DNA from 2 places in the Paraburkholderia sp. CI3 genome. Region 1 is predicted to be linked to the other one. Evidence: riboswitches for the same ligand, from Rfam matches in the RefSeq annotation. Region 1 holds a riboswitch; the other holds the start of a gene.
The links. Region 1 has a riboswitch for thiamine pyrophosphate ahead of thiC (phosphomethylpyrimidine synthase ThiC). Riboswitches for the same ligand answer to the same signal wherever they lie in the genome.
Positions count from the first base shown of each region.

Region 2: another riboswitch for thiamine pyrophosphate. It lies ahead of OKW29_RS33795 (FAD-dependent oxidoreductase); the one in region 1 lies ahead of thiC (phosphomethylpyrimidine synthase ThiC).

Region 1 is NZ_JBNDMI010000004.1:1,631,434-1,635,641, reverse strand. It holds gene thiC (phosphomethylpyrimidine synthase ThiC) at 1-1,492, opposite strand, end outside; TPP riboswitch at 1,581-1,698, opposite strand; gene OKW29_RS28855 (GreA/GreB family elongation factor) at 1,843-2,244, opposite strand; gene OKW29_RS28850 (hypothetical protein) at 2,839-3,297, shown strand; gene OKW29_RS28845 (DUF1223 domain-containing protein) at 3,410-4,208, shown strand, end outside.
Region 2 is NZ_JBNDMI010000004.1:2,669,648-2,673,855, forward strand. It holds gene OKW29_RS33785 (thiazole synthase) at 1-652, opposite strand, end outside; gene thiS (sulfur carrier protein ThiS) at 760-957, opposite strand; gene OKW29_RS33795 (FAD-dependent oxidoreductase) at 1,017-2,153, opposite strand; TPP riboswitch at 2,375-2,498, opposite strand; gene OKW29_RS33800 (ABC transporter ATP-binding protein/permease) at 2,930-4,208, shown strand, end outside.

The sequences.
Region 1 (4,208 bases):
CGAACCAGCCGATCATCGCGGCGCCAATGCCCGACGTGATGTGGTCGTAGCCCGGCGCGATGTCGGTGGTCAGCGGCCCGAGCGTGTAGAACGGCGCTTCGTCGCACCAGTCGAGCTGCAAGTCCATGTTCTCCTTGATCAGCTGCATCGGCACATGGCCCGGACCTTCGATCATCACTTGCACGTCGTGCTTCCACGCGATCTGCGTGAGTTCGCCGAGCGTCTTCAGCTCGCCCAGTTGCGCTTCGTCGTTCGCGTCGTAGATCGAGCCGGGACGCAGGCCGTCGCCGAGCGAGAAGGCCACGTCGTAGGCCTTCATGATTTCGCAGATATCTTCGAAATGCTCGTACAGGAAGCTTTCCTTGTGATGCGCGAGACACCACTTCGCCATGATCGAGCCGCCGCGCGACACGATGCCGGTCATCCGGTTCGCCGTGAGCGGCACATATTGCAGACGCACGCCCGCGTGGATCGTGAAGTAGTCGACACCTTGCTCGGCCTGCTCGATCAGCGTGTCGCGGAAGATTTCCCAGCTGAGGTCTTCAGCCTTGCCGTTGACCTTTTCGAGCGCCTGATAGATCGGCACCGTGCCGATCGGCACCGGGCTGTTGCGGATGATCCATTCGCGCGTTTCATGAATGTGCTTGCCGGTCGACAGATCCATCACCGTGTCGCCGCCCCAGCGGATCGCCCACGTCATCTTGTCGACTTCCTCGCCGATCGACGATGTCACCGCCGAGTTGCCGATGTTCGCATTGACCTTCACGAGGAAGTTGCGGCCGATGATCATCGGCTCGCTTTCCGGGTGATTGATGTTGTTCGGGATGATCGCGCGGCCGCGCGCGATTTCCTCGCGCACGAATTCCGCGGTGATTTCGGTGAGGCCGTTCGGACCGAACGCGCTCGCGCCGAATGCCTGGCCGGGGTGCTGACGGCCCATCATCGCGGCAAGCTTCGCGCCGTTCGGGCCGCTCGTCTTCAGGGTCTCGAGGTACTCGGCACGGCGCTGGTTTTCGCGAATCGCGATGTATTCCATTTCCGGCGTGATGAGGCCTTGCTTCGCGTAGTGCATCTGCGTCACGTTCCTGCCGGCAATTGCACGGCGCGGCGTGCGATGCAGTCCCGGAAAACGCAGCTGCGCGGTGGCCGGATCGGCGGCGCGCTCGCGGCTGAAGCTGCTCGACAGACCGGTCAGCGGCTCGGTGTCGCCGCGCTCCTCGATCCACGCCTCGCGCAGCGCGGGCAGACCCGCGCGGATGTCGATCCTGGCGTCCGGGTCGGAGTAGGCGCCCGACGTGTCGTACACGTAGATCGGCGGATTCTTTTCGCCGCCGAAGCTGTCGGGCGTGTCGGCCTGCGAGATTTCGCGCATCGGCACGCGGATGTCGGGGCGCGAGCCGGTCACGTAGACCTTGCGCGAATTCGGCAACGGCGCGACGGCGGCCTCGTCCACGTGGGCTTCGGCGGAAATAAACTTCGGGTTGGCGTTCATATAAGTCTCCGTACAAAGTGGGGCGGCTAAGCAGGAGACCGAGATGGAAGTAGTCGGAAATCGCGCAGAGGTGAGGCCCTTGAGGCTGGAGCGAAATCCGTACGCTTCCCTGCGCTGGCATTATCCAGATCAGGTTCAAAGGGTATTTCTCACCCACGCAACACGGACCTCCAGCTCCGCGCTACGCAGGACCCCCGCGTTAGCAGCGCACACGATACACCGCCCGCCCGCGGTTTGGCAACCTGTCTGAATGATTCAAAAAAACTGGTCCGGATGAAACCCCAGACATCTCCTATGCTTGAATCGAGACCGCATCAGACAGGGCAACTTACAGCGAGGGAACGGCCGCCTTACAGTGAAAAATCGTCGGCGGCTTCAGGCTGATACAGGATTTTGTCGAGCTTGAGCACTTTCTGATCGCCGCTGGGTGGCGTGAAGCGGATGCTCTCGCCGCGGCGCGCGCCGAGCAGCGCGAGGCCAGCCGGCGAGAACACGTTCAGGCGCCCTTGCGCGAAATCGGCGTTGGGCGGATAGACGACGGTCCACGTCATCTGTTCGCCGCTCGCTGTGTCGCTCAGCGTCGCTTGCGAGTTCATCGTGACGACGTCGGCGGGGATCTCGTGCGAGTCGACGATCACCGCGCGTTCGAGCACATCGTCGAGCATGTGCTGCAACTTGGCGTCGGTGGCCGCGTATTTCTCGAGGCGGGTCACGTCGAGTTCGGTCAGGTAGCAGGTTTTGATCTTCTTCATCATCAGGACTCCGGATAAGGCGGTCATGGATGGCCGCATGCAACGACCCATGGGGTGGTCGGCGGATGAGTGGACGAATGGGAGAGCCCGGTGCCCGGCGACGCGGCCCTGGGAATTGGCGGGCTGCGTCAGCGAGGGCGCCGGGCGGCGTGAAGCGGGACCGTTCGGGACGTCTCGCCGGGGCCGTGCGACGCGACGCGCGCGCGCGCGCACTCGCCTGCGCGGCATGGGCGCGAGCGGGCGAGAGCACGGAAAGTCGGACGACGCAGAGAAGTCACGGGCAAAACGACCAGGTGTTGGGGAACAGCGATCGAGAGGTGCCGGGCGACAAAGCGTGAGGCCGCGCGGCAGCAGCGAGACGAAAGTTTGATGTTAGCACGCTGTCTCACGCAGCCCCGTTTGCGACGTCGCGCCCGTCGATTGACCGTTTTTGTGCGGTGCGAGAAGAAAGCGGTGTGGTCCGCATTGCGTTCAAGCCAGTCAAAGGATTGCCGTTAAACAAAGTGCAGCGAAGGCCGCACTCCAGCGAAGCGATTCGCGGGATGGCGCGTGAATGGCGCGAGGCGACTCGCGCCGATTGACAAAGAGGTGCACATGAAAGCGGAAAGCAGGCGGTGGCGAACGTTCGGTCGCACAGTCGCGGTGGTGGCATTGCTCGCCGCGCCGCTGGCGGCGCCGGCGGCATCGACGGTGACGGGCGGCGTGATCCGGTTCGTGGGGATGATCGTTGCACCGCCGATACAGATCAGCGTGGATACGGCGCCCCCTGGCGTCGCCGTCGGTAGCGCGAGCGTGGCGGGTCAGCGCTTCTCGCGCACGGTGACGTTCAGCGCGCCGCCGGGCGTCGTCAGCGGGGCCGATGTCGCGCTCGAAGTGAACGGCGGCACGCAGTCGCGCGATCTGGTGGCGGCGCGTTTCGTCGATGGCACCGGGCGCGTCGCGACGGCCCGCGACGGCCACTACGCGGTCGATCGCGCGGGCGGCGTGCTGTCGCTGAACGCGAAGCGCACCGATACGGACACGCGCGTGACGGTGGTGGTCAGTTACGACTGAGTCGCGGGCGAGCTTTGGCTGGCTCATCCCGCGCCGGAAAAAAAATTAAAAGAGGCTTGTCATAACCGGCCGCGCGGCTCGACAAACGTGCAGATTACGATCGGAGCACGTCATGTCGACCGCGCACAATCGCTCGATACTTCAGCGCTTTACGACTTTTTCGACGCCCGCCGTCGGCCTCGCGCTTTTTCTGCTGAGCGGTTCTGGCATCAGTGCGGCCGACGCGGCCGGGCCCCTATGCACCACGCACAGCCCCGCGCACCGCGTCGCGCTCGTCGAGCTCTACAGCAGCGAGGGCTGCGATAGCTGCCCGCCCGCCGACCGCTGGCTCAGTCAATGGAAAAGCGACGGCGCGGCGCACGGCATCGTGCCGCTCGCGCTGCACGTCGACTACTGGAACAGCCTCGGCTGGACCGACCGCTTTTCCCAGCATCGCTTCACTGAACGTCAGCAAACGCTGACGCGTCTCGCGGGCGCGCACACGCTCTATACGCCGGAAGTGTTCGTCGCGGGCCGCGAGCTGCGCGACTGGTCGCAACGCGACAGTTTCGAGCGCCGCATCGACGAGCTCGTCGCCGAACCCGCCCAGGCGAGCGTCGCACTTGCGCTGAGCCCGCGTGCGCCCGGCGCGTTCGATGTCGATGCGCAGTTCAGCACGACGGCAGCCGCCGCCACGGGTGCGTTGAGCGCCTATCTCGCGATCTACGAGAACGCGCTGACGACGCAAGTCGGCGCGGGCGAAAACCGCGGCGCGACGCTGCATCACGAGCGCGTCGTGCGCGCCTGGTTCGGGCCCGTGCCACTCGTCTCCGGTCAAGCGCGGATTCATCAGGACATCGATGTACACGCTGCGAGCGTCGATGCGCAAGCCGATCCGGGCGCCAACGCCGCCGGCCGCTTCGGCGTGGTCG
Region 2 (4,208 bases), 1.0 Mb from region 1:
ACACGGCCGTGTTCAGCAGCACGCCGTCGAAGCCCCACTCCATCACCTGGGCCGCATGCGACGGCACGCCGAGCCCGGCGTCGACGATCAGCGGCACGTCCGGCAGCCGCTCGCGCAACACGCGCAGCCCGTATGGATTGATCACGCCCTTGCCGGTGCCGATCGGCGCGCCCCACGGCATCAGCGCCTCGCAGCCGGCGTCGAGCAGACGGCGGCCGATCACCAGATCTTCGGTGCAGTACGGCAGCACCTTGAAGCCATCCTTGACGAGCCGCGCGGCGGCTTCGATCAGGCCGACCGGGTCGGGCTGCAGTGTGTAGTCGTCGCCGATCAGTTCGAGCTTGATCCACTCGGTCTCGAAGATTTCGCGCGCCATGTGCGCGGTCGTCACCGCTTCACCAACGCTCAGGCAACCCGCCGTGTTCGGCAAGAGCGGCACGCCATGGCGCTTGAGCAGATCGAAGAAGCCGGCTTCGGCGTGGCCCTCGTTCATCTGACGGCGCAGCGCGACCGTCACCATGCCGGGGCGCGCGGCGTCGATCGAATCGGACAGCGATTGCAGCGACGGATAGCGCGATGTGCCGAGCAGCACGCGGCTTGCAAAAGTTTGACCGTATAGCGTCAGCGCGTCGGCGGTCTCGTGAGAAGTCATTTGCATCATCCTGGTTTGCCCTCGCGGCTAGAACCGACCGCCTTGCGGCAATGGGTTTTCGGCGACGGTTGTTGCGTTCGGTAAGCGAGAGGCTGGCGCGGTCGCGCTCAGCCGCCCGCGACCGGCTGCACGACGTCGAGCCGGTCGCCCGTTTGCAACGCGCGCGCCGCATGCTGCGCACGCGCGACGAAATCGCCGTTGAGCGCGACCGCGAACGGCGGACGCGCGCCAAAGGCGGCGAGCGCATCAGCGACAGTCGCGCCCTCGGGCAGCGACAACGGCTTCTGATTGATATGAATGTCCATGGTGTTCGAATACGGTTCAATCGATGGCGCAAGCGGCATCGCGCGCGGCACGTTGGCCGCTACGCTCGGGTCGGCTCGCGCGCGAAATGCTGCTGGAACAGCTCGCTCCAGCGTGAGTCGCGCCGCCAGCCGGCGAATGCGTCGGCATCACCGACGCGGCCGTCGAGCAGCGCGCTCGCGAAGCGCACGGCTTCGTCGGCGACTTCGGGCGCGATCATGTAGCCGTGCCGGTACAGGCCGTTCACGCGCAGCGTGCGCGCGCCGTCCCACAGCAGCGCGGGACGATGATCGGGCAAGGTCGGCCGGCACTGCGAATTCAGCTCGAGAATGCGCGCCTCGCCGAAGCCCGGGTGCACCGAAAACGCCGCGCTCAGCAACTCGAGCGCCGAACGCACGCTGACGGGCGACATGTCCTCGCCCTCCACCTCGGTCGCGCCGATCACGTAGAGGCCGTTCTGCTTCGGCGCGATATACAGCGGGTAACGCGGATGCAGTAGCCGCACCGGGCGCGTCAGCTGCAGGTGAGGCGCATGCACGCGCGCAACTTCGCCGCGGATGCCGCGCAGCGTCGGCAGCACCGGCTTCGCGCCGAGCCCGCGGCAATCGATGGTGATGCCGGCCTCGGGCAGCGCCGCGTCGTCGATCGGCGTGTTCCAGTGCGTGTCGACGCCGCGCTCGGCAAGCCCGGCCGCAAGCGCGGACAGCACCTGGCGGTTGTCGAGCTGGCCTTCTCGCGGCAGCAGCCAGCCTTGGCTGAAGCGGCCGGCCAACGCGGGTTCGGCGGCGCCGAGCTGCGCGCCCGCCAACGCGACGAAGCCGCCGTCGAGCAACTCGGCCGGCGCGTTCGCACGCACGCGCCGCTCGAATAGCGGCGCCTCGGTGCGATCCGCGTGATGCCAGACGACGAGCGTGCCGTTGCGCTGGAAAAACACCGGCTCCGGCAGTTCGGCAAGCACGCGCGGCCAGCTTTCGAGCGAACTCGCGCCAAGCCGCGTGATCAGCAGCTCGGCGCTCGCGGCCTCTGCCAGCGGCGCGAGCATCGCGGCGGCGACCCACGCGGCAGCCTGCGAACCGGTGGCATCGCCGCGCTCGTAGAGCGCCACGCGATGCCCGTCGCCAGCGAGGCGCCACGCGACCAGGCGGCCGCACAGGCCGCCGCCGAGCACGGCGAAATCGGGTCGGGCGGGACGGTTCATCGCGCGCGATCCGTTCGACTGCGGTGGGCAAAACCAAAACGGCACGGCTCGCCCGAGGCGGCGTGACGAAGGGAAAAATGCATGTCTGAAGAATAGGCGGTCATCGAGTCCTTTCCGTACGGCCAAAAACGCACGTACCCAGGACGAAACCGGCGGGTGAAGCCGGCCGGTCACGACGTGCACATGTGAGCTGCGCTCGCCGCCCGGCGGGGAATGGAAGACGGTTGCTTCCGGAAACTTCCCGCGCCGGTATTACCCGGATCGGGTGCAAAGGGTCTCTCTCAGCCTCGCCGCCCCGGCATGAAAGTCATGCCGCCTGTGGGCGAAGCACCCCTGTTTCGTCGAAGGTCATTAGACCATAAAAGGCGCGGCGCCCGCAAACCAACGCTCCGCGGTCGCCACCCCAATTTTGATCTGGCACCGTCTATCGAGATGCCGGTGCGAAGCGGCCCGGCGCTCTGGCACAATGCCGTGACCGGTGCCGCAAAAACGCGGCGCGCGCGGCGCTCGTGGCCGCATGCGTGGCGGCGGCACCCCAGCGGATGCCGGCCCCGAAAATTAATTTTCGCTTAAGGGCGTCACGCCAGAATCGGGCGCCAGTCCGGACTCGCGTTCATCGAGCGTGATGGCGCGATGCCCGGCCAGGTATCGCAGACCCGCGGCAGCCACGCCCTCGCGAAGGGGCCTGCAGTTCGCGGGATCGCCCGACATGGGTCAACCAGATTGGACCCGTACGCCGGAATGGCACTTCGGGTCAGCACTTCATCAGGACGCTCATGACACCACATACTTCCGCCAGCCCCGCGCTGCCGCCCGACGAAAAGGTCTCCGCGTGGACCCTGATCAAGCCCTACTGGGTTTCCGAGGAACGAGGCATCGCGTGGGGGCTGCTCGTCACGATCATCGTGATGAACCTGCTCGTCGTCTGGATCAACGTGCGCCTGAATAGCTGGAGCAGGGACTTCTACAACGCGCTGCAGGCGAAGAACGTCCACGACTTCCCGCACCTGCTGATGATCTTTACCGGACTCGCGTTCGGTTTCATCATCCTCGCCGTGTATGGACGCTATCTGCGCCAGATGCTCGGCTTCCGCTGGCGTCAGTGGCTGACCACCCGCTACCTGAACGAGTGGCTCGACGACAGCGCGTTCTACCGCATCGAGCGCGACCGCCTCGCCGACAACCCCGACCAGCGGATCAGCGACGACCTGCAGTCGTTCGCGACCACCACGCTGTCGCTAACGCTCGATCTGCTGTCGACCGTCGTCACGCTCGTGTCGTTCATCACGATCCTGTGGTCGCTCGCGGGCGCGTTGAGCATCTCGCTCGGCGGCATGCCGCTGCAGATCCCCGGCTACATGGTATGGGCCGCCGCGCTGTATGCGGTGGTCGGCTCGCTCGTCACGCAGAAGGTCGGCCATCCGCTCGTGTCGATCAACTATCAGGCGCAGAAAGTCGAGGCCGATTTCCGTTTCGGCTTGATCCGGCTGCGTGAGAATGCCGAGCAGATCGCGTTCTACAACGGCATGGAAACCGAGAAGACGAACGCGCGCACGCTGTTCGGCCGCATCCGCGACAACTGGTGGCAGGTGATGAAGTACACGAAGCGCCTGACCTTCGTGCTGAGCTTCTACGGCCAGATCGCGATCATTTTCCCGATCGTCGTCGCCTCGCCGCGCTACTTCGCGGGCGCGTTCACGTTCGGCGTGCTGATGCAGATTTCGAGCGCGTTCGGCACGGTCAGCGATTCGTTCTCGTGGTTCATCAACAGTTATACGAGCCTCGTCGAATGGCGCGCGACCGTGAACCGGTTGCGCGAATTCAAGCGCGTCGTGCATTCGCCGCGTCTGAAGGAATCGGTGTCGCCGGCCACGGAACATGGCGGCATCAATCTGCATTTCGTCGACAGCAACACGCTTACCACCGACAGCCTCCAGCTCGCGCTGCCCAATGGCAACCCACTGTCGCGCATCCGCGATATCGCGATCCGGCCGGGCTCGCGCTGGCTCGTGCGCGGTCCGTCGGGCGCCGGCAAGAGCACGCTGATGCGCGCGC